Regions from separate parts of the Bacillus paranthracis genome, predicted to be linked through region 2. Evidence: a T-box and tRNA genes for the amino acid it is inferred to sense, from the RefSeq annotation. Region 2 holds a T-box; the other holds one or more tRNA genes.
What was found. A T-box is a leader RNA that pairs with one kind of tRNA and senses whether it is charged. The one in region 2 lies ahead of lysS (lysine--tRNA ligase), so its partner is inferred to be a tRNA-Lys.
Positions count from the first base shown of each region.

Region 1: it has a tRNA-Lys gene. The T-box ahead of lysS (lysine--tRNA ligase) is inferred to sense a tRNA for this amino acid. The anticodon was not compared.

Region 1 covers NZ_CP101135.1:4,611,799-4,628,206, reverse strand. Annotated here, with positions in the region: rRNA gene NLJ82_RS24040 (23S ribosomal RNA) at 1-544, shown strand, start outside; rRNA gene rrf (5S ribosomal RNA) at 647-762, shown strand; tRNA gene NLJ82_RS24030 (tRNA-Val) at 767-842, shown strand; tRNA gene NLJ82_RS24025 (tRNA-Thr) at 847-922, shown strand; tRNA gene NLJ82_RS24020 (tRNA-His) at 932-1,007, shown strand; tRNA gene NLJ82_RS24015 (tRNA-Leu) at 1,030-1,110, shown strand; tRNA gene NLJ82_RS24010 (tRNA-Gly) at 1,140-1,214, shown strand; tRNA gene NLJ82_RS24005 (tRNA-Leu) at 1,231-1,319, shown strand; tRNA gene NLJ82_RS24000 (tRNA-Arg) at 1,323-1,396, shown strand; tRNA gene NLJ82_RS23995 (tRNA-Pro) at 1,407-1,480, shown strand; tRNA gene NLJ82_RS23990 (tRNA-Ala) at 1,497-1,569, shown strand; tRNA gene NLJ82_RS23985 (tRNA-Met) at 1,590-1,666, shown strand; tRNA gene NLJ82_RS23980 (tRNA-Ile) at 1,671-1,747, shown strand; tRNA gene NLJ82_RS23975 (tRNA-Ser) at 1,765-1,857, shown strand; tRNA gene NLJ82_RS23970 (tRNA-Met) at 1,885-1,961, shown strand; tRNA gene NLJ82_RS23965 (tRNA-Asp) at 1,963-2,038, shown strand; tRNA gene NLJ82_RS23960 (tRNA-Phe) at 2,051-2,126, shown strand; tRNA gene NLJ82_RS23955 (tRNA-Thr) at 2,141-2,216, shown strand; tRNA gene NLJ82_RS23950 (tRNA-Lys) at 2,227-2,302, shown strand; tRNA gene NLJ82_RS23945 (tRNA-Gly) at 2,316-2,386, shown strand; tRNA gene NLJ82_RS23940 (tRNA-Ile) at 2,397-2,473, shown strand; tRNA gene NLJ82_RS23935 (tRNA-Asn) at 2,481-2,555, shown strand; tRNA gene NLJ82_RS23930 (tRNA-Ser) at 2,563-2,653, shown strand; tRNA gene NLJ82_RS23925 (tRNA-Glu) at 2,660-2,731, shown strand; gene NLJ82_RS23920 (L-lactate dehydrogenase) at 3,387-4,331, shown strand; gene NLJ82_RS23915 (S8 family serine peptidase) at 4,511-8,734, opposite strand; gene NLJ82_RS23910 (CalY family protein) at 8,767-9,372, opposite strand; gene glgB (1,4-alpha-glucan branching protein GlgB) at 9,843-11,780, shown strand; gene glgC (glucose-1-phosphate adenylyltransferase) at 11,728-12,858, shown strand; gene glgD (glucose-1-phosphate adenylyltransferase subunit GlgD) at 12,877-13,911, shown strand; gene glgA (glycogen synthase GlgA) at 14,024-15,454, shown strand; gene glgP (glycogen phosphorylase) at 15,473-16,408, shown strand, end outside.
Region 2 covers NZ_CP101135.1:2,405,294-2,421,701, forward strand. Annotated here, with positions in the region: gene NLJ82_RS12280 (DUF421 domain-containing protein) at 27-524, shown strand; gene NLJ82_RS12285 (class I SAM-dependent methyltransferase) at 768-1,397, shown strand; gene NLJ82_RS12290 (class I SAM-dependent methyltransferase) at 1,650-2,351, opposite strand; gene NLJ82_RS12295 (SMP-30/gluconolactonase/LRE family protein) at 2,348-3,250, opposite strand; gene NLJ82_RS12300 (DUF2197 domain-containing protein) at 3,394-3,609, shown strand; T-box leader at 3,636-3,892, shown strand; gene lysS (lysine--tRNA ligase) at 3,976-5,529, shown strand; gene NLJ82_RS12310 (cell wall hydrolase) at 5,577-6,005, opposite strand; gene NLJ82_RS12315 (acetamidase/formamidase family protein) at 6,161-7,075, shown strand; gene NLJ82_RS12320 (response regulator transcription factor) at 7,202-7,909, shown strand; gene NLJ82_RS12325 (sensor histidine kinase) at 7,906-8,889, shown strand; gene NLJ82_RS12330 (DUF6518 family protein) at 9,187-9,813, opposite strand; gene abc-f (ribosomal protection-like ABC-F family protein) at 10,346-11,974, shown strand; partial or broken gene NLJ82_RS28770 (acetyltransferase) at 11,995-12,093, shown strand; gene NLJ82_RS12340 (ABC transporter ATP-binding protein) at 12,376-13,146, shown strand; gene NLJ82_RS12345 (FtsX-like permease family protein) at 13,121-15,052, shown strand; gene NLJ82_RS12350 (lipoprotein BA_5634 family protein) at 15,119-15,790, shown strand; gene NLJ82_RS12355 (DUF3914 domain-containing protein) at 15,865-16,206, opposite strand.

The DNA.
Region 1 (16,408 bases), 2.2 Mb from region 2:
CTACAAGTCGAGCAGGGACGAAAGTCGGGCTTAGTGATCCGGTGGTTCCGCATGGAAGGGCCATCGCTCAACGGATAAAAGCTACCCCGGGGATAACAGGCTTATCTCCCCCAAGAGTCCACATCGACGGGGAGGTTTGGCACCTCGATGTCGGCTCATCGCATCCTGGGGCTGTAGTCGGTCCCAAGGGTTGGGCTGTTCGCCCATTAAAGCGGTACGCGAGCTGGGTTCAGAACGTCGTGAGACAGTTCGGTCCCTATCCGTCGTGGGCGTAGGAAATTTGAGAGGAGCTGTCCTTAGTACGAGAGGACCGGGATGGACGCACCGCTGGTGTACCAGTTGTTCTGCCAAGGGCATAGCTGGGTAGCTATGTGCGGAAGGGATAAGTGCTGAAAGCATCTAAGCATGAAGCCCCCCTCAAGATGAGATTTCCCATAGCGTAAGCTAGTAAGATCCCTGAAAGATGATCAGGTTGATAGGTTCGAGGTGGAAGCATGGTGACATGTGGAGCTGACGAATACTAATAGATCGAGGACTTAACCATATAATATGAAGCAATGTTATCTAGTTTTGAAAGAATATAAAAAAACTTGTTGACTTTCAAAGTTAAATGAGTTACAATAATTCTTGTCTTAAATGAATACAGTCTGGTAATGATGGCAGAGAGGTCACACCCGTTCCCATACCGAACACGGAAGTTAAGCTCTCTAGCGCCGATGGTAGTTGGGACCTTGTCCCTGTGAGAGTAGGACGTTGCCAGGCAAATGGAGGATTAGCTCAGCTGGGAGAGCACCTGCCTTACAAGCAGGGGGTCGGCGGTTCGATCCCGTCATCCTCCACCATTTAGCCGACTTAGCTCAATTGGTAGAGCAACTGACTTGTAATCAGTAGGTTGGGGGTTCAAGTCCTCTAGTCGGCACCAGAAATCATGGCGGTTGTGGCGAAGTGGTTAACGCACCGGATTGTGGCTCCGGCATTCGTGGGTTCGATTCCCATCAGTCGCCCCATTTTTCTTAAATAAATTAATATGCGGGTGTGGCGGAATTGGCAGACGCACCAGACTTAGGATCTGGCGCCTTTGGCGTGGGGGTTCGACTCCCTTCACCCGCACTTTTAATTAAATAACTCATACATGTCTTGCGGAAGTAGTTCAGTGGTAGAATACAACCTTGCCAAGGTTGGGGTCGCGGGTTCGAATCCCGTCTTCCGCTCCAATTTTCAATATGACATGCCGGGGTGGCGGAACAGGCAGACGCACAGGACTTAAAATCCTGCGGTGGGTGACCACCGTGCGGGTTCGACCCCCGCCCTCGGCACCATATGCGCCCGTAGCTCAATTGGATAGAGCGTTTGACTACGGATCAAGAGGTTAGGGGTTCGACTCCTCTCGGGCGCGCTTTTATTAACGGGAAGTGGCTCAGCTTGGTAGAGCACCTGGTTTGGGACCAGGGGGTCGCAGGTTCAAATCCTGTCTTCCCGATATTCCCAAAAAACATGGGGCCTTAGCTCAGCTGGGAGAGCGCCTGCCTTGCACGCAGGAGGTCAGCGGTTCGATCCCGCTAGGCTCCACTTATTTTAATATCATTTATGGCGGTGTAGCTCAGCTGGCTAGAGCGTACGGTTCATACCCGTGAGGTCGGGGGTTCGATCCCCTCCGCCGCTACCATAAAGGACCTTTAGCTCAGCTGGTTAGAGCAGACGGCTCATAACCGTCCGGTCGTAGGTTCGAGTCCTACAAGGTCCACCATTAGAAGTTTATATCTCGGAGGTATACCCAAGTTCGGCTGAAGGGATCGGTCTTGAAAACCGACAGGCGGCGAGAGTCGCGCGGGGGTTCGAATCCCTCTACCTCCTCCATTTTTTCTTAATTAAATATTTTATCGTCGCGGGGTGGAGCAGTCTGGTAGCTCGTCGGGCTCATAACCCGAAGGTCGCAGGTTCAAATCCTGTCCCCGCAACCAAGGTCCCGTGGTGTAGTGGTTAACATGCCTGCCTGTCACGCAGGAGATCGCCGGTTCGACCCCGGTCGGGACCGCCATTTTTACATAAAGGCTCGGTAGCTCAGTCGGTAGAGCAGAGGACTGAAAATCCTCGTGTCGGCGGTTCGATTCCGTCCCGAGCCACCATTTTGAAGTCGCAAGCCGGCTTAGCTCAATTGGTAGAGCAACTGACTTGTAATCAGTAGGTTGGGGGTTCAAGTCCTCTAGCCGGCACCACTTTCAAAATGAGCCATTAGCTCAGTTGGTAGAGCATCTGACTTTTAATCAGAGGGTCGAAGGTTCGAGTCCTTCATGGCTCACCATTTACAATTTAATGCGGGTGTAGTTTAGTGGTAAAACAAGAGCCTTCCAAGCTCTGGTCGAGAGTTCGATTCTCTTCACCCGCTTTTCAATTATGGGCCTATAGCTCAGCTGGTTAGAGCGCACGCCTGATAAGCGTGAGGTCGATGGTTCGAGTCCATTTAGGCCCACCATAATTGTTCCGCAGTAGCTCAGTGGTAGAGCTATCGGCTGTTAACCGATCGGTCGTAGGTTCGAGTCCTACCTGCGGAGCCATATTTATAGAGAAGTACCCAAGTGGCTCAAGGGGCTCCCCTGCTAAGGGAGTAGATCGCGAACGCGGTGCGAGGGTTCGAATCCCTTCTTCTCTGCCAGTAATTGGCCCGTTGGTCAAGTGGTTAAGACACCGCCCTTTCACGGCGGTAACACGGGTTCGAATCCCGTACGGGTCATATTAAAAGAGATAGCATAATCTGCTATCTCTTTTTTGTTGTGTAAAAGTGATACTCAAGGTCATTAACGAAATGGCACTTAGAAATATATCATAGCTGGGAAGATCCTAAGGAATTAGTTGTAGAGTTATTAGATACAGTTGAATAATAAAATCGAAATACGGGTTGTTCAAATAAAGCATGCTGCATTAGGAACTACCGCGGAAAATAAATAATATATAGAAGAAGCTGTCTCTCAGTAGGTAATCTACTGAAGACAGCTTTTTTATGTTGTCATTATTGTCGAGTTTTGTCGGTAAGTCGATATTCCTTGTCGAATCGCCGATATAATTTGATTTACGATCGATATATTATAAAAATCGTTGATATATTTAAATAATCGTCGATATAATTTCACTTACCGATAAAACGGAACTATTTCACGTTCACAATCTAAAGAAAACGCCTCCATTGAAATGGATTCCACACCTATTCTAATAACTTTACACTCTATGTGAAAAAGTTCACAAATAGGTCATAATTTGTGAAGTAATTCACAATAATACGTGCTACAATATGAATGTAAAGAAGTTAAACAACATTAAATTAGTATTTTAATTAATTACTTAAACAATCATAAAAAAATATATGTGAACAATAGAGAGGGGAAATTACCATGAAAAAAGGTATCAATCGTGTAGTATTAGTAGGAACAGGAGCTGTAGGTTGTAGTTACGCTTACTCAATGATCAACCAAGGTGTAGCTGAAGAATTCGTATTAGTAGATGTTAATGAAGCAAAAGCAGAAGGGGAAGCAATGGACTTAAGCCATGCGGTACCATTCTCTCCATCACCAACAAAAGTTTGGAGCGGTAGCTATGCAGATTGTAAAGATGCAGATTTAGTAGTTATCACTGCTGGATTACCACAAAAGCCAGGTGAAACTCGTTTAGACTTAGTTGAGAAAAATACAAAGATCTTTAAACAAATCGTTCGCGGTATTATGGATAGCGGATTCGATGGAATCTTCTTAATCGCAACTAACCCAGTTGATATTTTAACTTACGTAACTTGGAAAGAATCTGGTCTACCAAAAGAGCGTGTAATTGGTTCTGGTACTACTTTAGACTCTGCTCGTTTCCGTTACATGTTAGGTGACTACTTAGATGTAGATCCACGTAACGTTCATGCTTACATCGTTGGTGAACACGGTGACACTGAACTTCCAGTATGGAGTCACGCTACTATCGGTGTACAAAAACTAGAAACAATCTTAGCTAACAACGAACAGTACAAACAAGAAGACTTAGACAAAATCTTCGAAAACGTACGTGATGCAGCTTACCATATCATCGAGCGTAAAGGTGCAACTTATTACGGAATCGGTATGTCACTACTTCGTGTAACTAAAGCAATCTTAAACAACGAGAACAGCGTATTAACTGTATCTGCATACCTTGAAGGTCAATACGGTGAGAAAGATGCTTACGTAGGTGTTCCAGCTGTAATTAACCGTGAAGGTGTACGTGAAATCGTAGAGCTTGAGTTAAATGAGGATGAAAAAGCGAAATTTGCTCATTCTGTAAAAGTATTAAAAGAAACAATGGCACCAGTACTATAATAATAATTGCTAAATAATCCAGAAGTGGGGAACTACTTCTTACTTCTGGATTTATATATAATTTAATATAAATTCCTTTTCCGGTTTCCCTTGTATATCCCCAATATACCCCTTTTGCTGGATCAGGGTCGTTTATAGAAAAGAGCACTCTACTTTGGGTAGAGTGCTCTTTATTATTATCATTTTTTAGGCGTTAATCCTAATTTCTTTAAAATATCTGCCAGTGTACCGCTTTTTGATTTTTCAACAGGTGTTTGTGATTTAGATGCATCGGGACCTTTTTTCAAGAAGTTCTTTTCAACGAAGCGAATATCTTTTTCGTCAACAATACCATCTTTATTTAGGTCACCGTCTTTCACAGATACTCCTTTTTTACCATAGTTGCTAGCGATAATTTCAGCATCTTTTATATCAATTACTTTATCGCCATTTACATCACCTGCAAGGTTTTCATCAAGGCGTGCATAATAATATTGGCCAAGTAGCTTACCGTCTTTTTCAGTACCAAGTTTCGTTGTTAGTCGGCTTGTTAAATGCCCTGGTACTTCTACATATAAGTTATAGTCGCGTTTATTAACAGGAAGTCCATTTAGTTTGAAGTATCCGTATTTGTCTAGTGAGCCTTCAAACTTATGACGGTAAGAATCAGTTGCATATACTTTTACGCCAAGCTTTGTATAATCGAATTTCTCATCTAAATAGCCACGTTCATTTAAGAATGCACCAGGTTTAATATTTCCTTCTACTAGTGAGTTTAAAGACATAACTGAGAATGTTTGATCTTGAAGGACACGCATTCTATTTGGCTCTGATTCACCTTGTTTCCAGTAAGCGAACACTGATAAATCTAATTGAGCATTTGCTTCATAAAATTCATCATTTTCTACCTTAAAAGTTATATCAATGAACGGGAAGTCACCATCTAATCCAGCGAAGTTTTTATCATCAATAGCCCCGCCTACTGTAACAGAACCTTCTTCTAGTTTTGATTCATTTATTTTTGCGGTTACCCCTTTTTCAGAAAGGAGTTTTTCAAAAGCAGGATTCAATTTCACATTTGCAAATTTGAAGTTCTTCTCTAGGAATTGTACGTTAAATGCCCCAGCAACGAATTGTTTTACGTGTTTCGCGTTTAGGGTTACTGTGAACTCGTCCCCTTTATATACTTCTTTTTTATCATAACTAGCCTTTGCATATTGAGCTCCTTGCGGGATAAACCAATAATTATTTACACCGCTTGGATAGTCAGGACCTGCAGTTGCATAATCGAAAATATATACGCCTGTGTTCATTGGACCTTCCACTTTAAAGGATTCAGGAGTAATGCCAACTTTAAAGTCTCCGTTTGCATTAATAGGTAAAAACTTATGCAAGTATGGAGAATAGTCATAATACATAACGCCATTCGCTTCTTGCGTAATGTTTAATCCTTTTCCTTTTAAGTAGTCAACGTTTGAATCATACACATTTCCTTTAATCCATAACGCTTTTTTACCATCTTCTACTGTGTAATTTTCTTCATTTAATTCATAAATACCAGGTTTTAATCCAGTTAATTTTACTTCTGGCGGTGTATTATCAATTACGACATAATCACCTTTCACACGTGCTTTTCCAGCTTTATCATAGCCAACAAACTCAATTGTGTAGTCTCCTTCTGGTAAGTTGATTTTCTCATCACCAATTGGTTTTGCAGGATCATTTGTAAAAGGATACACTTTTCCGTTAAAGAAGGATTCTAAGTAGTAATACACATCCGTTTTTAGGCCACTCGTGTTTAATGTTCCAATGAAGCCGAGTGCTTTATTTGTTTTCGAATCTTTCACGATAAGGTCTAACGTTTCAAGTTCGCTATTTAATTGGAATGCCCCGTGAACATATGATTCACCATATGGATTAAACTTTGATGTATCAGTTGAAATTGCTTTTCTTGATAATATGGCATTTTCAATACCAGGCTCTGATACACGAATAGAGAACGGAATTTGATACGTTTCTTCTTTATTTTTCGTATTTGTAATATGAATATATCCTTCATATCGGCCTTGTTTTACACCGGCTGGAACATTAATTTTTGCTTCAATTTCATCTGATTTACCAGCATCAAGTGTAAAAGTTTCTGGAACAGAAACTTTTACACCGTTTGCGATAGCATCGTTAATAGCAGAAGATGCTGGTGTATAAGAAATTTCTGTTTTAAATTCTTTTTTCTCTTGTTTATTATGGTTTTCCACTTTTATATTTCGTTTTTGTTCAAGAGCTTCACTGTCTTTTTGATAGAACTTCCCGAATGCAATGGATCCGGTTTCTTCTGGTACTTCAATTACTTCATCATTTACAACTGTTTTTGTTGTATCTAGCACTTTAAAACTTGTTTCCGTATGAACGGCGTTGTATGCATCTACTCGTCCAGCTCCAACTTCATATACGGAATACTTTTCTTTTAAATCATCAGCTGTGTTCATAAGAGACGCCTTTACATCGAATGGAGAGTATTCTGGGTGTTCTTGTAAAATAAGAGCAGCAACGCCCGCGATATGAGGAGAAGCCATGGATGTTCCTTGCATACGCTCATAGGAAACGTCATAGTTTTCGCCCTCTTGTGGGTCGTTAATATATTCAGGTATTGTTGAAAGTACAGCAACACCAGGCGCTGTAATATCAGGTTTAATATCATCATTTGATGTAACAGGGCCGCGTGAGCTAAAGTCTGCAAGATGATCGCCTTCTGTTTGAATGTAACTAAGTTCGCCAAAGCTAAAGGATGTATTACCTTGTTCGATTTGAGCTTTTAGTTTTTCACCGTCTTCTTTCGTTAGGCGGAATGCTGGAATGTATTTTGTACTTTCGCCAACGTAGAAAGGAATTTCTCCGTCTACATTGTTATAAATAATAACGGCTTTTGCACCTGCTTGTTTTGCATTCGCAATTTTTTCATCAAATGACAGTGTACCGCGTGCAACGAGAGCGATTTTTCCTTTTACATCTTTTTTACTAAACTCGTCAGGCGTACCAATTCCTACAGATTCAATAGGTAAAGTTTGTCCCTTGAAATCTTCTATTTTATCAGTGAAGTTTTTGCCGAATAAAATTAGGTTAGGAAATTGTAATTGTCCAGCATGACCTGATAGTTTCGGTAAGGAAATAGAGCTATCACTTGCGCCGACCGTAATTGCAAATGGAGAAGCACCTGGTGATCCGAGTGTCGCTGGATTTGGACCAGAGTTTCCAGCAGCAACGACTGTAACAACACCAGAAAGCATCGCGTTATTGACAGCGATAGACGTAGGATCAAGCGGATTGTTGCTATCGTCACCTAACGATAAGTTAATAACGTTCATACCGTCAGAAATAGATTTATCGATTGCAGCAATAATACCTGAACTAGCTCCACTTCCGTATGGACCGAGTACACGATAGTTATACAGTTCAATGTCAGGTGCAACACCTTTTACTGCGGAATCTGATTTGTTTTTCTTTTGAGCAGAAACGATACCTGCTACGTGAGTGCCGTGGGCTGTGTAGAAGGAAGAGCCACGATCATCAAATTCAGGAGCGCCAGATTGTTGCCATTCTGTATAAGTTGTTTCCATCGGATCTGCATCGTTATTAATAAAGTCCCAACCTTTTACGGAGTTTGGATCTATCCTGCTAGAGTCTTCGCCAGGTTTTGCGCGATAGCCCTTATACACGTCTTTTAGGTCAGGATGATTGTAATCAATACCTGTATCTAATACACCAACTTTAATTCCTTTTCCAGTAATGCCCTCGCTATGTAACTTATCGACCCCAATTTGCGGAATGCTATCTGTTAGTTTTTGAGGTGCTTTTTGCTCTGCTTGTTTTGGTAAATTTAGTTTCACTTCATAATCTTTCCAAATACGCTTTACAACGCCAATTCGTAACAATTCTTCTACTGTATTTGCAGGTAATGTCAGCGCAACCCCATTTATGGCATGTTTATAAGAACGTTTAATTTGTACTGACTGGAAATTCCCTGACTTTACTGATGGGCTAAATTGATAAAGGCGTTTTAGTCCTTTTTGAAATTCCTCATGCTCTTGATCAATACGCGCTTTTATATTTTCAGGAGCAGCTTGTAATCCTTTTTCTTTTTGTTTTAATTCATTAATCTTTACTGGAGCTGTTTGAAATTCTACAATGATATTTACTGGTTCAGAACTACTTGTATTAATATCTGGCGAGATAGTAAAACCAGGGTTGGCATCTAACGTTTGTAATGCCTGACGCTGTTCTTTAGAAAGTTTTGATAGTAAAGACTGGGCGTTTGAAGAGTCAATTTGATTAATAGGATTTTCAGCAAGTACATTGAACGGAAGGGCAGTTGAAAGCAGAACGCCAGCCGTGACAATTCCGGTAACAAAACGATTTTTCTTTTTCATGTATAAGCCTCCGATAATTTATATTTTAAAATTTATTTCTCCGTGCCTGGTGTTTGCTCTGCATGGAATGTCCAGTTTAGCTGTAAGGAATCACCCTGGAATTTATTTTGATCTTGTTCGTTGTCTTCGAAGGAGAAGAGCACGTGTAAATAATCTGTTTCACCAGATTTAATACCGTCTATTAAGTTATGACGTTCTAGAGAAGTAGCCACATCTTCAGGTTTCATAGTTTTTAATTCTGATAGTTTTGTTTCCCACAAAATTTCATGATCATCGTTTGGATTAGATGGCTTTCCATCATTCACTAAAAATTTGACGATGATGTGATCGCCTAAATCTTCACCATCATTATTTTTTTTTGCATCTGTAACTTCATAGGATGTTTCAAGTGCTACTTTTGCAATATCCAATGACCCTTTATTTTCAAGCGTGAAATTTTTTTCAATAAAGTCACCTGGCTTTAAATCTTTCACATCAACGATTACACTTGGATTAATAGAAAGGTCTAGTGTTCCAGCTTGAAATGAGTTACTAGATGTTTCCGAATCACTGAAGTAGGCGAATACACCGCCGAATGTAAGGGATAAGCCAAGCGTTGCTGTGACAACTCCTATTCCAACCTTTTGTTTTAATGACATAAGAAAGCCCCCCTAATTAAATTTTTATAGCGACTGTTCGTAACAAGGATAAATAAGTAAACATAGTAGTCCGCTATGAATTGTAGTTACGAAAAGTCGGTGTTCTTTATTGAGAACAAGTATATGCTTATCAATTTTCCATTTCAATACAATTGTGACGAAAAATGTTGAGAAACATTTTTTTATGACAGATTATTTTGTTGCGATTTTAAGTGGAAAATAGGATGAAAAAGAGGGTGAAGCTAATAAAATAGAGGTTGAGAAATAAATAGTAAGATGAAAGGCTAGTGAAAAATGAAGCGTTTTCAATGAATATTCGTCAAAATTCGATATTTTATATAGAAATGTGAAAAAAATTCAACATTTTTAAGAAAAAAACGTATATTTTTTATAAATGAACAAGGATATTTCAGTTTTTCGCAGAATTGGTAAAGTATAAAAAATTCTGTCATCTTAGTGAGGTGAGCATATTGAGTGTAATAAATTGTGAAGAAGTGAAACGAGATGAGTTTCATACAGAAAAGTACTATGAAAGTTATAACATCTTTGGCGCACATATTGTGACGGAAGATGAGATGCGAGGTGTACGATTTACAGTATGGGCTCCTCATGCGAAAGCAATGAGTGTTGTTGGAGATTTTAATGAATGGGATTATGAGCAACATAAGATGCTGCAAGTGACAGAAGAGGGAATTTGGTCCCTATTTATACCGCATATAGAAGAAAGAGAAATATATAAATATGCGATTGAAACGATGGCTGGTGATGTCATTCTTAAGGCAGATCCGTATGCTGTGTATGCAGAAGTAAGACCGAATACGGCATCTGTAGTTTTTGATATAAAGGGATACGAATGGAATGATAAAAACTGGAGTCGTAAGAAAAAGAAAAAATCGGTTTATAAAGAAGCGATGACAGTTTATGAATTACATTTCGGTTCTTGGAAAAAGAAAGAAGATGGAACACTGTACTCTTACAGGGAAATGGCAGAAGAACTCATTCCTTATGTGGTGGAACATCAATTTACACATATTGAAATTATGCCGCTTGTTGAGCATCCATATGATCGTTCTTGGGGATATCAAGGAACGGGATATTATGCAGCAACGAGTAGATTCGGCACACCACATGATTTGATGCATTTTGTCGATGAATGTCATAAATATGGAATCGGTGTCATTTTAGATTGGGTGCCGGGGCATTTTTGTAAAGATGCTCACGGTTTATATTTGTTTGATGGGACACCGACTTATGAATATAAAGATAAAGATGTGCAAGAAAATCCAGTATGGGGAACTGTCAACTTTGATTTAGGAAAGAGGGAAGTACGTAATTTCTTAATTTCAAATGCTTTATTTTGGATGAGATATTTCCATATTGATGGTTTCAGGGTAGATGCAGTTGCGAACATGCTGTACTGGAATAAAGAAGGACAAGAGCAAAGTAATGAGCACGCTGTTTCATTTTTACGAGAGTTAAATGAAGCTGTGTTTGCAGAGGATGAAGATTTTCTTATGACAGCAGAGGATTCAACAGCTTGGCCACTTGTAACAGCTCCAACGTATGAAGGTGGGCTTGGATTCAATTACAAATGGAATATGGGCTGGATGAATGACGTGCTGAAATATATGGAATGTGCGCCAGAGTATAGAAAATATATTCATGATAAAATGACGTTCTCTTTACTATATGCTTACTCTGAAAATTTCATATTACCGCTTTCTCATGATGAAGTCGTTCATGGGAAAAAGTCGTTATTAAATAAAATGCCAGGAGACTACTGGGATAAGTTTGCTCAACTTCGTTTATTATATGGATATTTCTTTACTCACCCAGGAAAGAAATTACTTTTCATGGGAGGAGAATTCGGGCAGTTTGATGAGTGGAAAGACCTTGAAGATTTAGATTGGAATTTACATGATTTTGAAATGCATCGTTATATGCATGATTACTTTAAAGAGCTCATAGCATTGTATAAGCGCTCCAAACCACTTTGGCAGCTTGATCATTCGCCTGAAGGTTTTCAGTGGATTGATGCTAATAATAATGAGCAAAGTATTTTCTCTTTTATCCGCCAAGGGGATAAACAAGAAGATGCGTTAGTTGTCGTATGTAATTTTACGAAAGCTACATATGAAAACTATAAAGTAGGTGTACCAGATTTCGAGTATTATAACGAGATTTTAAACAGTGATGCTGAGCAATATGGCGGATCAGGGCAAGTAAATAAGAAACGTCTTAAGGCGATTCAAGAACCGTATCATAATCAAGCAGCACATGTAGAAATTACAATTCCACCATTTGGCGTATCCATATTACGACCAGTGAAGACGAGAAAGGGGAGCAAAAAACAAGATGGCTCAAAAACAAAAGTGCGTAGCAATGTTACTAGCAGGGGGAAAAGGTAGTCGATTAAGTGCATTAACAAAAAATTTAGCCAAGCCAGCTGTTCCATTTGGTGGTAAATATCGCATTATTGATTTTACGCTAAGTAACTGCGCGAATTCTGGTATTGAAACGGTTGGGATTTTAACGCAATATCAACCACTAGAACTTCATAATTATATCGGAATTGGCAATGCGTGGGATTTAGACCGAGTAAGCGGTGGAGTCACAGTATTACCTCCTTATGCGGAGTCTTCAGGTGTGAAGTGGTACACAGGTACGGCAAGTGCCATTTATCAAAACTTAAACTATTTAAGTCAATATGAGCCAGAGTATGTTCTCATTTTATCAGGTGACCATATTTATAAAATGGATTACAGTAAAATGCTAGATTACCATATTGAGAAAGAAGCGGACGTTTCGATTTCTGTTATTGAAGTGCCTTGGGATGAAGCGAGTCGCTTTGGCATTATGAATACGAACGAAGAGATGGAGATTGTTGAATTTGAGGAGAAACCGCAATTTCCAAGAAGTAATCTTGCATCAATGGGAATTTATATTTTTAACTGGGCAATTTTGAAAGAGTATTTAGAAATGGATGCAAGAAACCCTGAATCTAGTAATGATTTCGGAAAAGATGTACTTCCGCTTTTATTAGATGAAGGGAAGAAGCTAATGGCGTATCCGTTTGAAGGATATTGGAAAGATGTTGGTACAGTGAAGAGCTTATGGGAAGCGAATATGGATTTACTGCGCGATGAAACATCACTGAATTTAAACGACCGTGACTGGCGTATTTATTCTGTTAATCCAAACGAACCACCTCAATATATTGCTGAAAAGGCAAGAGTAGAAGAATCACTTATTAACGAAGGATGCGTCATCGAAGGGGACGTGAAGCATTCTGTATTATTCCAAGGGGTGACGGTGGAAGAAGGTAGTATGGTTATTGATTCTGTCGTTATGCCAGGAGCGAAGATTGGCAAAAATGTTGTGATTGAAAGGGCAATTGTTGGATCGGAAATGGTTATTGAAGATGGAACAATTATTCGTCCGGAAAAAAATGTTGACGATGTAGTACTCATTGCTGAAGGGAAATAGAAAAGGGGGATGAAATGAATGGGAGAAAAAATGTTAGGAATTATTAATGCAACGGGAAGTTTTCCTTCCTTAAAGAAAGTAACAGGGCATCGTTCACTAGCGGCGTTACCGTTTGGGGGCCGTTATCGACTCATTGATTTCATGCTTTCAAATATGGTGAATTCTAATATTCATAGTGTGGCAGTTTTTACAAGCCATAAAAACCGTTCACTAATGGATCACGTTGGTTCAGGCAAACAGTGGGATTTAGATAGAAAACGAGACGGACTGTTTTTATTCCCGCCAAATTGCCAATGTGATCAAGATGAATTTGGATCTTTTGCACATTTTAGAAGACATATTGATTATTTTCTAAGAAGCAGAGAAGAGTACGTCGTGATTACGAATAGCCATCTCGTAACAGCATTACATTTTCAAGCGGTGTTAGAGCGACATATACATACGGCAGCTGATATTACGGAAGTTTGCCATGAAGGGGTTTCGCTTCAAACATACGTGTTAAAGAAACAATTATTGTTAGATTTATTTGAGTCATATAAAGATGTGGAGCAATATAGCTTATTCGATGTAGTGAGAGAAAAGCGTGGAAAATCACTACATATTGCTACGTATGAGCATACAGGATATGTAGCTATTATTGATTCGATTGAAAGTTACTATAAACATAGCTTAGAAATTTTGCAACCTGCTATTTGGAAGCAACTATTTAAGAAAGAAGCACCGATCTTTACGAAAGTAAAAGATGAACCACCAACTCGTTATGTAAAGGGGGCAGCTGTGAAAAACACAATGATTGCAAACGGCAGTATTATCGAAGGTGAAGTAGAAAATAGCGTTGTCTCCCGTTCTGTTAAAATTGGGAAAGGTTCAATTGTTCGTAATAGCATTATTATGCAAAAGAGCCAAATTGGAGATAACTGTATAATAGACGGTGTTATTATTGATAAAGATGTGAAAATTGGTGACGGTGTTGTTTTAAAAGGAACCGCCGATGAGCCATACGTTGTAGAAAAAGGAAGCGTTCAAAACAGTACGATTAATAGTTATTCTTAAGAAATCAGTGGGGGTTTTTCCTCCACTGATTCAAGTTTTAATTTAAATGAAAACTCGAAGGGAGGAAGCTGCAAGGGAAGTAGTATAAGCTTTTCGTGCAGTGGGACAACAAGTGAATATTTTATTTGCAGTATCAGAATGTGTACCATTTGTTAAATCGGGAGGATTAGCTGATGTAGCAGGTGCGCTCCCAAAAGAGCTAAAAAAATTAGGTGTGGAAGTTCGCATTATACTCCCGAATTATAGTCTTATTCCGCAAAAATTAAGGGATGGATGTACGCTACATAAAGTAATTAACGTCCCGCTTGGCTGGAGAAATCAATATTGCGGAATTTTAAAAGGTGAGCAAGACGGGATTACGTATTACTTAATAGATAATGAATATTATTTTAAGAGGGATTCTCTGTATGGCCATTATGATGACGGAGAGCGTTTTTCTTATTTCTCGAAAGCAGTATTAGAGTGTATCCCGCATCTTGATTTTGAAGTGGATGTTCTTCATAGCCATGATTGGCATACAGCTATGGTCAATTTCTTACTGCGTGAAAAGTATCAAGATAACCCATTATATGAGCATATTAAAACAGTATATACGATTCATAACTTGCAGTTCCAAGGTGTATTTCCTCCTGAAGTGATGTACGACTTGCTAGAACTTGGTGATGAATATTTTCATAGTGAGCAGTTAGAGTTTTATGGAAATGTGAACTTTATGAAGGGCGGTATTATCGCTTCTGATCAAATTACAGCGGTTAGCCCGACATATAAAGAAGAAATTCAATATGAATTTTTCGGTGAGAAGTTAGATGGATTGTTGCGAAAATATAATGATAAGCTAAGCGGCATTGTAAATGGCATTGATACGAGCGTGTACAATCCAGAAACGGATTCGTATATTACTGCTCAGTACGATGCGGATTCATTATATGAAAAGAATGAAAATAAACGCGCGTTGCAGCGTTATTTTGGTTTGCCAGAAAAAGAAGATACACCAATTATTTCAATGGTAACGAGATTAACGAAGCAAAAAGGTCTTGATTTAGTACGTACTGTATTCCGAGAAATAATGGAAGAAGATGTACAATGTATTATTTTAGGATCAGGTGATTCGGAATATGAACAATTCTTTGAGTGGATGGCATATGAGTATCCTGAGAAGGTAAAAGTGTATATTGGCTTTAATGAAGAGTTAGCTCATCAAGTATATGCGGGAAGTGACTTATTCTTAATGCCATCATTGTTTGAACCGTGTGGACTTGGACAACTTATCGCATTAGCGTACGGTACCATTCCAATTGTAAGGGAAACAGGCGGATTAAATGATACGGTACAATCTTATGACGAAGAAACTGGAGAAGGAAATGGTTTCAGTTTCACGAATTTTAATGCACATGACATGTTGCACACGGTTCGTCGTGCAATTGAATTTTATCATGATAAACCGGTATGGGAGCAGCTTGTAAAACAAGCGATGACTGAAGATTATAGCTGGGAGAAATCAGCTCTTGCTTATAAGAAATTGTATAAAAGTCTCATGGAATAACATGTAGGTGGTGAAGAGATGTTTACTCATGTTGAAAGTTTCAAATCAGCTTTTCTAGAAAAGTTAGAGACGATGTATGGTAAAAGTTTCAAAGAATCTACAACTCGTGATCAATACAATACGCTTGGGTACATGGTACGTGAGTATATGAATAGTCAATGGATTGCAACGAATGAAAGTTATCGGTCTGGAGAGCGAAAGCAAATGTATTACTTATCCATTGAGTTTTTACTTGGGCGTTTGCTTGGAAGTAACATATTAAATTTAGGCATCAAGGATGTATGTGAGCAAGGGCTTTCTGAGCTTGGAATTTCGTTGCAACAATTAGAAGAGGTGGAAGCAGATGCAGGTCTTGGAAATGGTGGACTTGGACGGTTAGCAGCCTGTTTCCTTGATTCACTTGCATCTTTAAACTTACCAGGTCATGGGTGCGGAATTCGTTACAAACACGGCTTATTTGATCAAAAAATTGTTGATGGTTATCAAGTTGAATTTCCAGAACAGTGGCTTCTTCATGAAAATGTATGGGAAGTAAGAAGGCATGATCAAGCTGTAGAAGTAAGTTATTTCGGCAATGTTGAACCGCTCTACATTGATGGGCGTTTAGAATTCAGGCATACAAATGCAGAAGTAATTATGGCCGTACCATATGACGTTCCAGTAGTAGGTTATGAGACGAGTACTGTAAATACACTTAGACTTTGGAATGCGGAACCAGTTCCTTTCCCACAAAATTGCAAAGATATTTTGAAATATAAGCGTGAAACAGAGGCGGTATCGGAGTTTTTATATCCAGATGATACGCATGATGAGGGGAAAATACTTCGTTTGAAACAACAGTATTTCCTCGTATCAGCAAGCTTGCAAAATATCGTTCGTATGCATAGAGAAAGATATGGTGACCTTCGTCAATTACATGAGAAAATTGCGATTCATATTAATGATACCCATCCA
Region 2 (16,408 bases):
ATTCACCATTAAAGGATTGGGCTATTATGAATATGATTTTTGAAAGCATTATTTTAATTCTGACTGGAATTATTGCATTAAAAATGACAGGTAGTAAATCTGTTAGCCAAATGACAAGAGCTGAAATTATTATAGTAGTATCAATTGCACGTATTATTGTGGAGCCTGTATTAAGTCGGAAAGTAGGCCCATCTATATTTGCAGCTGTAATATTTGCAGGCGTCCTTCTTATCATTCATTTCTTTGAATTGAAATCAAAGAAGATGGAACAATTCCTAAATGGCAGTAGCATTATAGTAGTAGAAAATGGAGAGATTGTAAAAGAGAATTTGATGAATGCGAAAATGTCGGAACAACAACTATATATGCAATTAAGAGAAAAAGGGATTCATGATTTAAAGAGTTTACAGCAAGTTACAGCTGAACCGAATGGGCGAATTGGTTACCAATTAATAGAGAAAGCTCAACCGATAACTTTAGAAATGTTAGAAAAAGTAATAGATCAGTACAATATAAAAAGATAATTTATCTTAAGAAAAATCAATACTACAACGGAAGTATTGGTTTTTCTATTTTTTACACACTAATATAGGGGAAATAATAAGCCAATCTTAAAATTAGATATAGGCTTATTATTATGCTATATTCAATGAACCTATAGTGAATGTGGTAAAAAATTAATTTGGCATAGGTAACCGCAGCACTAAAATTTATAAGTTTTTAATGTGATACTAAAAATAGGATTAGAACAAGGAGATAGAATCATAATGGAATTTTGGGAATCAAGCTTTATTGAGAAGCAAACAATGTGGGGGTTTGAACCTACAGAATCTGCAATTTTGACAAAAGATTTTTTTGTGGAAAACAATGTTAAAGACATATTAGTTCCGGGTATTGGCTATGGAAGAAACGCAAAGGTATTTATCGAAAATAGTATAAATGTAACAGGTATTGAAATTTCGAAAACAGCGATCGATTTAGCAAGAGAAAACGGACTAGAAGATGTTAGTATTTATCACGGTTCAGTAAACGAAATGCCTTTTGATAATAAACTGTATGATGGGATATTTAGTCATGCACTTCTTCATTTGTTGAATGAACAGGAAAGAGAGAATTTTATTAAAGATTGTTATAATCAGTTAAAACCTGGTGGATATATGGTTTTTACAACTGTTTCTAAAAAAGCTCCAATGTACGGAAAAGGAAAACAGTTGGATAAAGATTATTATGAGATAATGGAAGGCGTAAAAATGTTTTTCTATGATTCTGAATCTATAAAAAAAGATTTTAATCAATATGGATTAGTACAAGTTTCGGAAATTGATGAACCAAATAAGAACATGGCAAATAAACCTTCAATCAACTTTTTAACGATAAAATGTAAGAAAGAACTATAACTAAAAGTTATTAAGAATGATTAAATATGTTTATATATTAATTATGCACAAATAAAGAGGACAAGCATATAATAGAAATACCTTTTAACTTTAAGTAACCTTAACTTTCGTTAATAGGGTATCTCAAAATCCCCAAAAGAGCACTTGCGGAAACAAGTGCTCTTTTATTTTTTGTTTAATAAATATTAAAAGGTAAAAATCTCATTCAATAAAAATAAATTAGAAGGAAAGAGTCAAATCTTGATTATATGATTATTTCTGAACAACAAACGTAATAGCATTTGTTTTTAATAGAATGTGTCTTTCGTTTCGGATTATATCATAAGCTAATTCTTTTATTTCAACTTTCATTTCCTTCCAGTCTTCATAAATATTTTTTAATAGATATATCATATCTTCAGTAGGAAGGTTAATTTCAATTAAAGCATCTAACTCTTCATTTGTATGTAAGTCAATTTCTTGTATGTTCGAATTAATAATTAAACAATTCATACCGCCGCTTTTTATACCTTCTTTCATAGAATGGAGCACTTTTTTTAAATCTTCTTCTGATTGAACATGCTCTAAACTGGATACTGCAACGATATAATCATAAGTATTACGTTGGATGTAGTAGTTTTCAATTGCTGCTTGTTCTGTTTTCATATTATTAATTACACCATATTCTTTACTATAAGTTTGTAATTTTGTTAAAGCAGAATCAAGTAAATCCACACATGTAACAGTACCACTCGCATTTTGAATCTTTTGGGCAATGGGAATACTATTTCTTCCAACGCCAGAGCCGAGATTAAGTACTTGCAAGTTGTTTTTTCCTTCAAAATAATCCATTAAATCCATAACTGTTTTAACCGGTTTGTACAGCCAAGAACCAGTTTCAAATAGTTTGTATTGTTCATAGCAAAGGTCATGATATTTCTTTTCTTCTTGTCTTATGTAATCGATACGATTCATAGTGTTTCAGCTCCAATATTATTATTGCAAAATGAATGGGTAGGACAACCTTTTACATTTGTTTGAATTCGAAAAATACCACCAGCATGTGGATATTGCTTTAATTCGTCATCCGTCATTCCTGTTCTGGCTGTTGTAACATATAGGTCGGTTAAATTAGGCCCTCCAAATGTACAAGATGTTACATATAGCGCTGGAATCGGGATACTTAATATTTGTTCACCAGTTGAAGGGTTCCATCTAGTAATCTTTGAACCTCCCCAATGAGCAATCCATAAGCAACCTTCCTCGTCAATTGTCATACCATCAGGTAGACCGTCATTTTCGGGGAAAATAATTACATCACTTGGATTACGAATTACTCCAGAGCATATATCATAATGAAAACGAACTACTTTTTTAGTAGGTGTATCGATATAGTAAAGGTATGTATGGTCAGGTGACCAAGCTATGCCATTTGATGTATTTACATGTGAAACTTTTTTCTCTACCTTTAAATTATTATTTAAACAATACAAGGAGCCAGCAGCATTAATACCGTATGTATCTGTAGTACCTGCCCAAAAACGTCCTGCCGGATCGCATTTTCCATCATTAAAACGATTTTTAAATAAATGTGGTTCAGGGTCAAAAATATGTGTCAGTTTTTCTGTTTCTACATTAATAGAATAAAAGCCATTTTCCATAGCTAGGAGTAGTATGTCATCTAAATATGGAACAACACAGCCAATTTGTTGATTGAGAGCAATTACTCGGTTTGTATTATCGGTAGGACTAAATATGCATAATTGTTTCTCCACAATATCAACCCAGTATAAAAGTTGCTTTTTTTCATTCCAAGATGGTCCTTCAGCTAAACTTGCTTTCGCATCTAAAACTAATTCTATATTACTGTCCAAGATGTTCACCTCGCTTTATAAGATATTTATATAATTCGATAAGAATAGAGGCAAACCTTTTAATCAGAAAATATTAAGATTTGTACCATGGAAAAACTGATTTTCTCGAGTGATTAAAAAAATGTATAAATATTGAGAGGAAAATGCATATGATGTTTTATGAATTTGTTTGTTTTTCTTGTAAAAATATATTTCGTGTTTATGAAGGCAGTGAAAAATATAAGCGATTTAAAGAGAAACCAAAAGGGGTATATTGTTGTGATGAGTGTAGCCACAAAATTCAATTAGAGGCGATAAAGAATTTTTTAGATAAGTATACGCTTTTGATTCGGAAAAGTTTGACAATAAAACTATTTTAAATTATCATATGAAAAAACTAATATGTAAAATGGCATGGAAGAGAAGAGTAGTTAAGAAAGAATACGTACAGAGAGCTCTGGTAGCTGAGAAAGAGCAGTATACATCTTAATGAAAAAAGACTTGGAGCTGCGCAAGGAACTAATTTATTTAGGGATGGTGCGACGGGATCTCCCGTTATAGAGATAGGGTATAAGCATATTTTGCCGTACCTGAAGAGGTTAATATGGCGACATATTAACAAACTGAGGTGGTACCACGAAGCTAATAACTCTCGTCCTCAAGATGAATAATCTTGGGGGTGGGAGTTTTTTTAGTGCAAAAAAATGAAAATGTGAGAACAAAAATATAATTGAGGTGAGTAGTATATGCATTGGGCGTATGAAGTAGCACACGAATTAATTAGAAAACATCCAAACAAAGAAACTTTTGTTTGCGCATCTGGAATTAGTCCATCTGGTGCTGTTCATATTGGGAACTTTCGTGAAATCGTAACGACTTATTTTGTTGTAAGGGCGCTTCAAGATTTAGGGAAAAAGACTCGTTTTATATTTTCATGGGATGATTACGACAGATTTAGAAAAGTCCCTAAAAATGTTGATTCATCTTTTGTAAAGTATATCGGAATGCCATACTGTGATATACCAGATCCGTATGGATGTCATAATTCATATGCCGAGCATTTTGAAAAAGAGTTTGAGGAATCGCTTCAAGTATTTGGGATTGAAGTGGAATTCATATATCAACATGCTGAATATAGAAGTGGAAGATATAACAAAAACATATTGGAGGCTTTATATAAAAGAAAAGAAATATATGATATTTTAATGAGTTTTAAAACGGGAGAGTGTAGTGAAGAAGAGCGAGAGGGCTTTTATCCGGTTACATTATATTGTGAGAAATGCGGGAAAGATGCGACAACGATTACACATTTTGATGAAGTATTAAAAACAGTTCGGTATGAATGTGAATGCGGAAATCAAACTGAATTATCGGTATTAAATACAAATGAAATGAAACTGAATTGGAAAATCGATTGGCCGATGAGATGGATGATAGAGGATGTTGTTTTTGAGCCGGGCGGAAGAGATCATTCATCAGAAACGGGTAGTTATAATGTATCAAAAGAAATTGCGAGAAAAATATTCAATCGTGAAGCGCCTCATTATATTGCTTACGATTTTATTGGAACTAAAGGGCATCATGAAAAAATGTCTAGTTCCTCAGGGAATAGTATTACACCTAGCGAGTTGCTAAAAGTGTATTTGCCCGAAGTGATTCTATTTATGTTTGCAAAATATAGGCCAGACGCAGCGTTTCATATCGGTCTTGATGAAGATGTAATTCGCAATTATACAGAATATGAACGATTGAAAGATAGTTATGAGAATAAAACGCTCAAAAATGAAGATTTATTTGATGCAATTAAGCTTTCTAGAGTAGATAGCGGATTTAAAGAATATCCGAAATTTAATCAAGTAGCAGGAATATTGCCGCTATTAAATTTTGATTCATCTATTTTACAAGGTACATTAGATGAAATAGATAGAAGTTATGCATTAGATGCTATGATTGCGATATGTAATCGTGCAGAATATTGGATAAGAAACTTTCAATCTGAAAAATTAATTGCGGTAAATCAAGAGAGAAATACAGAGTTTTACAACACATTAAATGAAAGACAGAAAGAACGGCTAGTAGAAGTCTGCAACATATTTCGTTCTAACAAAGATTACTCTAACTTAATGGAACAATTGTACGCGCTTTATCATCATGAAAATAAAAAAATAATGAAAGAAAATCAAAAACAATTATTTATTATAATTTATAGGCTTATTATGAATCAGTCCAGTGGCCCTCGTATACCGTTATTAATACATGTTGTAGGTATCGAAAAATTTATCGAATTATTAGATTTCTAAAAAAAGCAACGCAAGTACTCAGCTAAGTACTTGCGTTCCAAATTTTACTACCGTGAATACAATTTCGGACATTCGTCACCACTAGGTTCATAAAAACAATGACTTTTAAACTGTCCTACAAACGGCTGATTATACCACTCAGGCGGACAAGCTCCAACTGGACGGAAATACCAAAGAGCCCATCTTGCTGGCCAGCGCCACTCACCTTGTAAAACTTTTCGTGCGATTTCTTTTTCTGATTCACGAGCCCGTTGATAAAAATATCCGTATTGCACAGCTTCGAATCCACCAGGGCTTTGATACACAGCGTCACGTACGGTACGGAGTTGTTTAAAGTCTAAACAATCACAAAATACACGATTTACTACAACGCAGCCAACAAGTTGTTCACCTTGTCGACCTTCGCCTTCAGCTTCAGCACGCATTAAACGAGCTAGTAAATCAACATCGCTTTCGTTATATGGAATAAGGGGCATAGTGATACCACCTTTCTTTACCTGTTATAGTAAAGAGTGTATGTATGAAAATAAGCTAAGTGCTTTTCTATATGTAAATTTATTAATTATTAAAAGGAGCTTTTATGAAAAAAGCTAATTAGTAATTGTAGACAAATATAAAGAGGAGAGATAATATGTATCGAATTCAGAAAGAACATATCATTTACGCAATGTCACCAGAAAATAAACCATGTATGGAAGTGGAAATTGGGAGTCGCCTTATATTTGAAACATATGATTGCTTTGAAAATCAAATTGATTCTGAAGATGTTGTGTTTCAAGAGTTAGATTGGAACCGGATTAATCCAGCGACTGGTCCGGTATATATTAATGGTGCAGAACCTGGTGATATATTAGTTGTTACGATTGAAAAGATAAAAATTGCAGAGAAAGGCGTTTTAACTACAGGTGCAAATCTTGGTGTAATGGGTGAAGAGCTACATGAAAATACAGTGAAAATTGTCTCAGTACATAATGAACATGTTTTGTTTTCAAATGAACTACAAATCCCGATTAATCCAATGATCGGTGTAATTGGTACTGCGCCGAAAGAAGAGAGCATTTCATGTGGCACACCGCATGATCACGGTGGGAATATGGATTGTAAAGAGATAAAAGAAGGGACAACATTATTATTACCTGTAAATGTTCCTGGTGCTCTATTAGCATTAGGTGATTTACACGCAGCGATGGGCGATGGTGAAATTGGGGTTAATGGAGTAGAGGTTGCTGGTGAGGTGACGGTAACAGTTCAGATTATAAAAGGAAAGAAATGGCCATTACCAATGGCTATTCAAAAAGAAAAAATAATGACGCTTGCTTCAGAGAAATTGTTAGATGATGCAGCGAATCGTGCTGTACGTAATATGGTGACATTTTTACATGAAGAATTAGAAATGTCTAAAGCTGATGCCACGCTTTTATTATCAGCTGCCGGTGATTTAAAAGTTTGTCAAGTGGTTGACCCGCTGAAGACTGCTCGAATGGAATTAGAGATGAATTATGTGGAGAAATTGGGGTTTACTATGAGTGAATTCCATATTAAATAAGAAATGATAGAAGAAGGATGATTTTGTATAAAAGTATCTTTTTTGATTTACGGATTATATAAAAAAAGGTAGTATTTATTTTATATAATTGAATATAAGATTGTGGATCGAAAAAGGAGTAAACACATGGTTAAAATTATGATTGTAGAAGACGATATGAAAATTGCAGAACTATTATCAACACATGTTGCGAAATATGGGTATGAAGGGATTATTGTATCGGATTTTCATAATGTATTAAATATTTTTTTAGAAGAACAACCAGAGTTAGTTTTATTAGATATTAATTTACCGAGTTTTGATGGTTACTATTGGTGTCGTCAAATTCGCGGAGTTTCTACATGTCCGATATTATTTATTTCAGCTCGTGAAGGTACGATGGATCAAGTTATGGCGCTAGAAAACGGTGGCGATGATTTCATTTCAAAGCCATTCCATTACGAAGTTGTAATGGCTAAAATTCGAAGTCATTTAAGGCGTGCTTACGGAGATTATGCACCGAAAGTAGAAGAACGGATGGTTGAGCAACATGGTCTTTGTTTATATCCTGAAAGGCTTGTATTGAAGCTTAAGAATCAAGAAATTGATGTAACGAGAAATGAAGCTATTTTATTAGAAATGTTAATGAAAAATTATCCGCGTGTTGTGAGTAGAGAAGTACTATTAAATAAATTATGGGATAGCGAATCCTATGTTGATGATAATACATTGAGTGTAAATACAACACGTGTGCGAAAAAAGTTGAAAACGTTACAGATTGAGGATGCGATTGAAACGATTCGTAGTGTTGGATATAGATTGCATATTACTTGGGATACTGGTAAGGAAAAATGATAAGGCTGTTTATACGTGATCATATACCTCTTATTTGTTTTACAGTCATCCAACTATTATCCATATTTCTCGTATATTGGTTTGATGGGCATAAGCATATCGCGACGGCATTGTATGCAATGTTTTTAGGTGCCTTTTTTATGGTAGGCTATTTAGTACTTCGTTACTTTACTCATCGTACTTTCTATGAACGATTAGCAAACCCGATGCAATCTTTAGATGAATCTGTTCAAAAATCTGATTTTGCAGCTATATCTGCTGCGCTTCAAGACTTACTTGAGGTACAATATCGCCATTATCAAAATCAGCTCCACATACAAGAAAGAAAAAATAATGATCATTTAACTTTTATGAATCAGTGGATTCATCAAATGAAAACACCTTTATCTGTAATAGAATTAATTACACAGGATGAAGTGGATCCACGTTTTGAAAGTATAAATGAGGAAACAGATAGGCTGAAAAAGGGTCTAGAGATGGCACTGTATGTCGCACGTTTAGAAGCATTTACACAAGATTTTTATGTGGAAAGAGTACAATTACATAAAATAGTGAATGATTCTGTGCATGAACATAAACGCTTCTTTATCCGGAATTTTGTATATCCAGAGCTTAAAATTGATAAGGACATTACAGTAGAAAGTGATGCGAAATGGTTACAATTTTTAATTGGACAAATACTATCAAATGCGATTAAATATTCATCTGGTAGTCGAGAGAAGATTAAAGTGAAAGCTTGTAAGGAAGGTAATAATGTTATACTTGAAATTGCTGATAACGGTGTAGGCATACCGAAGCAAGATTTGCCGAGAGTGTTTAAACCTTTCTTTACAGGAGAAAATGGTAGAGATTTTAAAGAATCAACTGGAATGGGGCTATATCTCGTATATGAAATTACGAAGCAATTAGGACATAGTGTAGAAATCCATTCAGAAGTTGGTAAAGGTACGGTTGTACGAATTAAATTTTATAATGTATAAATAAGTGATCTAGGCTAAAGAGCGTTGGAAATAAGTTTTTTAGCCTTTTTTTGCGGTTATATGAAATGGTAAAACGTAATATTAGTATGTATAATGACACACTAATAAATACGATTGTTAAATTTGAAGGATTTAATAAAAAGCTGATAAATATTTTTGTAAGAAAAAAGCCACCCCTTTGAAAGAGATAGCTTCATGGATCCTATCCTATGTATAAGTATAATGTTCGAATACGTGATATGTTTTGTGGACTATAATACAATTAGTCTTTTGTTTTTTCATGATACAGTATTGTAATTAAGTAAACAAACTTAATAATTTATACCCAATTAATCCTAAAAAAGTGATAGGAATCATCATTAAGAAAGAAGACACACGATAAGCATTAGAGCGTTCTAATACAAGAATCAAGATAATTCCGACTATCACTTCCGTATATCCAACAGGTAACATGTGACTGTAATCTTCAAAGTTTAATAGAATGTGAAGTCCGTCTGTTACAAAAACTCCACTTAAAAGTGCGCTTCCGAATTTATGAAGTGGATTTGTAGTATCTTTCCATAGAAAACCTGCAATTCCAAAGATCGTTCCTCCTATACATGCACATACAATCCATACAGATATAAAATAAATAGAGTGAGCTACATTTTTAATAACTATTGCATAACCATAATAGCCTAATACCATACCGAGTAGTGTAAGGATACCAGAAAGCATAGCTGTACGCTTAGAATAACTAAGGCTAGCCACGAAAAAGGATGGAACTAACCAAACGCTTCCTAAGTTAGCTAATGAATGCCAATTTCCTGGAAGTATACCTTGCCCCAATTTCGTTAGTATACCAACAAGTATCCCTACTATAATCGGGAGGATAAAAACCCTTACAAACATATTTAACTTTGTGATTTCTAATGTCCTGTCCATAAATTCAATCCTTACATTAATATTTTCTGTAAAGATATAATAGCTTATTACAAGGGGATAATCAACAAAAATTTATCGAAAAACAATAAGTGGTTATTGGATAACGAATAAGATTTTGTTTTTATATAAAATGTATTGCTGGGGAAACCTAAAGGACGTATTACAATCAATGTAATTTGTGCTTATTCAACATGAAGTTAAGGAATGATAAATAAATCTAAAAGAAAGCAATCTTTTTAACAGCACATATAATTACATTTACTCATACAGTACTAGTATGGTACAATATGGTTATTAACGACGGAAAGGAATGATGGGTGGACGATGATTAACTAATCTTATTTTTAAATGTTGAAATTCAATACATTTCAATTTCTAAAAAATAGGATTAGTCTGCCCAATTTCCATACAACGGTATTGCTATTTATGTTGCGCAATAGCTTATTTGGGTATAAATATTTTAACGACTAATCCTGCCAAATTTATTTGGGAGGATTTTTTTATTCTCCCTTTAACGAAAGGGATCGGTATTATGAAAGAACTATTAAAATTAAATGATGTTTATGTTGAAATAAAGGAAAATATGTTGTTAGAGAAAATGAATGTGACAGTAAAACAAGGGGATGTTATCGGATTAATTGGTAAAAATGGTGCCGGTAAATCAACGTTACTTCAATTAATAAATGGGAAGATTGAGCCTTCAAAAGGTACTGTTGAATGGATGCAAATGAACATGACAACAGCATATGTTGAACAAGAAAAAGAATCTTTTGTTAGTAAGGATATAATTGCAAAAGAAGCAGAACTTCTTGCGAAATGGGGCGTGCCAACGAATGATTTCCTTACTTTAAGTGGTGGTGAAAAGCTAAAAGTTCGATTAGCAAAAGGATTTGCTGAAAATCCTAATGTCTTAATATTAGACGAACCGACAAATCATTTAGATGAGATGAGTACGGAATTTCTTATTAAACAAATAAAAAATATGAAAGGTACAGTTATCGTCGTATCGCATGATCGATATTTTTTAGATGTTGTCGCGACTAGAATATGGTCAATTGAGGATAAGAAATTAATTGATCATAGCGGGAATTATACGAGTTATATGAAAGCACGTGAGCATAAAAGAATGACGCAGCAGCGTGAATATGAAAAACAACAAAAGAAGATAGAACAAGTAGAAACTCATATAAAAGAATTAAGCTCATGGTCACAAAAGGCACATGCGCAGTCCACAAAACAAGAAGGTGTGAAAGAGTTTTATCGTGTAAAGGCGAAGCGAATGGATGCGCAAGTAAAATCGAAACGAAAACGTCTTGAAAAAGAGCTTGAGAAAACGAAAGTTGAACGTGTGAAAGAAGATTATTCGGTTGAATTTTCTATTCAAGCGAGTAAAAAAGTAGGGAAACGTTTCTTAGAAGTAAAACAATTGCGGAAAGAATTTAATAATCGAATATTATTTGAAAACGTTAATTTTACAATTCAACACGGTGAGAAGATTGCGATTGTTGGACCAAACGGTAGCGGGAAAACAACTTTACTGAAGATGATTATGGGAAACGAAACTGCTGAAGGAGAAGTATGGATTTCACCTTCAGCAAACATCGGTTATTTAACACAAGAAGTATTTGATTTACCGCTGGAAAAAACACCAGAAGATTTATTTTTCAAAGAGACGTTTGAAGAAAGAGGAAAAGTCCAAAATTTAATGAAACATTTAGGGTTTGAATCTTCCCAATGGAAAGAGCCGATTCGATATATGAGTATGGGTGAACGAGTAAAATGTAAGCTAATGGTTTATATTTTAGATGAAAAAGATGTACTTATTTTAGATGAACCTACGAATCACCTTGATCTTCCTTCACGTGAACAGCTTGAAAATACATTAGCTGAGTATAACGGAACGCTCGTTATCGTTTCTCACGATCGATATTTTCTGGAGAAAACAACTAATACAAAGCTTGTGTTTGTAAACAATACAATACAAAAGCAGCTCGAAGAACCTACGAAAACAAGAGACGAAATCGAAGAGCTACGTTTAACATTAGAAACAGAAAGACAAGAAGTATTAGGGAAATTAAGCTTTTTAACTTCTAAAGATAAAGAATATAAAGCTCTGGATGAACGATTTATGGAACTTACGAAGCAGATTAAGGAGCTTTAATGTAAGTAAGGGGGATTAACATGGGAGAAGAGAGTTTGACTAAGTTATTTAGAATAGATTGTGGAGATCTATACCTACAAGAGTTTACGGTCAAAGATGCAGAGAGTATTTATCAAATACATTTCAATTAAAGGCGTAAGTTAAAAATATAACTTTGGGAAGGAAAAGACCATTATCGGTCTTTTCTTTTTCGTATAATAAAGATAGGAGATTGTATTTCCTACCACTATACAATTATTATAAGATAGTTATGCGTTAATTTTAATTTGTAAATAGTGTTATTATCAGTTTTTTTAGAAATCTTACAAGCGTGTAAGATAAATGAAAGATGAATCAATATGAGCTATAAGAGAATTCATTTACACTCTATTGTGAGAAGTGCAAATGAAGGGAGAATAGAAATGGAAATTTTACATGCGAAAAATATTAGTAAAGTATATAAAGGGAAAATACCTTTTAAAGCATTAGTAGATATTGATTTATCAATTCAAGAAGGTGAATTTATAGGGATCATGGGGCCATCTGGTAGCGGGAAAACAACGTTATTAAATATGGTATCTACTATCGACTCTCCAACATCGGGAGAAATAGTAATAAATGGTACGAATCCTTTCCAGTTGTCATCTGAAGATTTGGCTTTATTCCGTAGAAAACAATTAGGATTTGTATTCCAATCATTTAATTTACTTAGTACGCTTACAGTGAAGGAAAATATCGTATTACCGATGACATTAGATGGTGTTTCTGTGCAAGAAATGAATAAACGAGTAGAAGAAATTGCAGAGAAATTAAATATTACAGATATATTAAGTAAAAGAACGTTTGAAATTTCAGGGGGACAAGCTCAAAGAACAGCAATTGCTCGTGCAATTGTTCATAAGCCGCAATTATTACTTGCTGATGAACCGACCGGGAATTTAGACTCTAAATCTTCAAATGATGTAATGGAGATGCTGGATACGCTTAATAAGGAAGAAAAGGCAACGATGATGTTAGTTACACATGATCCGTATGCAGCTAGTTTTTGCAGCCGAGTAATCTTTATTAAAGATGGTCAACTATATAACGAAATTTATTGCGGTGAAAGCAGGCAAGCGTTTTATCAAAAGATTATGGATGTCCTTTCTTTGTTAGGAGGGAAAAGGCATGACTTTTCGTCAGTTCGCATTTAATAATATTTTTCGAAATAAGCGTACATATGCTGCCCATTTTTTAAGTAGTGCATTTTCGATTATGATTTTCTTTACATATGCCCTTTTATTATTCCATCCTGATTTACAGGGGGAGTTGAAATCGACAAGTAAAACAATAAGTACATTTGGTACATTAGGATTTCAAATATCCCAAGGTTTGATTTTTGTCTTTTCATTTTTCTTTATTTTATATTCAGTGAGCTCGTTTTTAAAAACGCGTAAGAAAGAATTTGGCATTTTAATGATGCAAGGTATGTCAATGAGACAGCTTAAGCAGCTATTGTTAATTGAAAATATGTTAATCGGACTTGGTTCGATTTGTATTGGGATCCTTATTGGCCTCATATTTTCTAAACTAGTTTTACTAATCAGTGCCAGTGTATTAATGATTAGTAATGGTTTACCTTTTTATATACCAGTGCAGGCTGTATTATTAACAGTTTTCACGTTTCTTGTCTTATTTTTAATCGTTTCGTTAGTTACATTTAAAACGGTTAAAGTAACCGAACTTGTGGAACTTATTCAAGCTGGAGAAAAGCCAAAGCCTGAACCGAAAGCTTCAATAGTATTATCGTTACTTTCTTTAATTAGTATAGGGTATGGATATATTTCAGTATTTCGCTTTATTCAAAATCATAGTTTTATCATGCTCGTAATGGGTGTGCTCTTAGTAATTATAGGAACGTACTTTTTATATACACAATGTAGCGTTTATATATTGCATCTTGCGAAAAGGAGTGAATTTTTCTTTTTAAAGAGAACAAATATATTAACGTTTTCAGAATTAATTTACCGTATGAAAGACAATGCAACTATGTTTTTTATAGTGTCTATTATTTCAGCAGTTGCTTTTACAGCAATTGGAACTACAGCTGCTATTGGGAATAAAGAATTGGTAAGAATGACAAACCCATATACGTTTCTTTATATAGGTCCTGAAAAAGACAAAGTGGTGGATAAACATCTCTCTATTATAAAAAAACATCTTGCTGATGCGAATATTCCATATCGAACAGCTTCATCTTCTTATAAATATACAGAAAGTAATGTATATGTAATGAAATTAAGTGAATATAACGAACTTGCGAGAGCGCTAGGGTATCAACAAGAAACAATTGAAAAAGAAGATGAAATATTACTAATCCCTGGAATGGTATCACAAAAACAAGAATTTAAAAATGGTGATTATAAAAAGAATATTGAAGTCATTGAAGGAGATTGGATAAAGACATTTCGTGTGAAAAAAGCTGTAGAAAATTTAGTTTTACCACATGATACTAGCGGTATTTTTATCGCAGTTCAAGATCGTGTATATGATGGTATTCCTTTTAATATCAATCAAGATGATGTAGTTATTCAACATCGTACATACGGATTTGTTGTAGATGACTGGATAAAGACGAAAGAAATTTCAAATCAATTAAATAGTATATTCAATGCAGATGGAAGAGAAGGTAATTTCTATTTTCAAGCTTTGACTTTAAGCTTGTTAGAGGCAAAACAAACGAATGGATTATTACTTATGGCAAGTGTTTTAGTTGGAATCGTCTTCTTCACATTTGCCGCTAGTTTTATTTACTTCCGGTTATATACTGATTTGGATCGGGATCAACAACAATATAAAATGATTTCGAAAATGGGATTAAGTAAGCGAGAGTTGAAAAAAGTTGTAACGAGACAGTTATTATTAATGTTCTTTTTACCGATTACCATTGCAGTAATACACACAGTGGTTGCTTATATGGCATTGCAACAATTAGTCGATTTTTCTATTTTAAATAGTTCTATTGTAATTTTAATTTCATTTATCTGTATACAAGTTTTATATTTCTATATAACTCGTTGGCGTTATTTACAAAAGCTTTATAAAACTATGGAACAGTAGGGAATATGAGTAAGTAAGACTGCATAAAAGCATGTAAAAACAATTTGAGTTATGAAAGGAACTGTGATGAAGAAAATATTATCTATTTTCATTTTAAGTATATTAATGTTAATAAGTTTAAGTGCATGCTCTAAAAATGAAAACAGATTTCCAGCTAACGGTGTATTAATCATTGGAGATAAAAATAATACTTTATCAATTATGAATCGTTATCAGGAAATCACGAAAGAAAATGAAGTGTTTTCTGTGAAAACGGGTACATTTGGAAATGGACAAGTTTTAATTTTAAATGAATCTACAGCACAAGCATTGATTAAAACAAAGATTTTTCGTGAAAGAGAGAATGGATCCAAATTTAGACCTATAGATACGTTACCTAAGTTACCAAAAGAAGGCTCGATTTTGTTGGCACAAGAAGATGAAAAAAATTTAAAAAGTATTGAATTAGAAGGAAAGGAGTTTGCTGTTAAATACGGTAGTGATGCTTGGATAGGTAACACTCGTAAATATCCAACACAAGCGTATGTAATTGTAGCAAAAGATAGTGTGTATAAAGAATTAAAAGCAAATGAAACGAAAATGCATCTTCTCCACCTGAACAAGTCTTTAGGTGATGAAAAACCTAAAATGTCAACAGATAATACATTAATAAATGAAAAAGTAAAAGTAGAAAAGTTAATTAAAGATCATCAAGGGGAAGTATCATTTCAGTTTGTAACGATTGGAGAAAAATCTTAAAAAAGAGTTCGAGGTTGATAGAAATTTTATCAATCTCGAACTCTTTTTACTTTAGAGCATTCATATAACATAAATTACATTACTTCATTTAATCGAGTCTCACTTGTTTCTTCAATTGCATTTGAATTTTGAACTGAATTATTTTGTGCTTCTTTTTCTTTACGAGCCTTTTGTAGCATTTCAAGTATAATCCATAAAGGAACACCTTTATCTTTTAGCATCTTCCATAAATCTAATTCATTAAATTTATGCTCAGGTTGTTTCATCTCTTTTTCAGATGAACGAATATCAAATTTGATGGGATCATTTGATTTTTTATCTTCAAGTTTAGTAGAAGAGATAGTATTATGCTCAAGATTAGACGGAGTTATTTTAGTAGGTTGAGATAATGTATGAATATTTGATCTGATTTGCATGATTTTTCCTCCTTTTGAAGCAATGAGATTAGTTTTCTTATGGTTTTTAAATCTTTTTAACATGAGGAAACTATATCTAATTATAAATTCGAATAAACAGATTTACAAGTTGTATTGTAAAAAGTAAATATTTATCAACATTTGTATATGTTTTCTATATATACAACGTATATAAAATACTTTACATTATGTTTAAGTTATT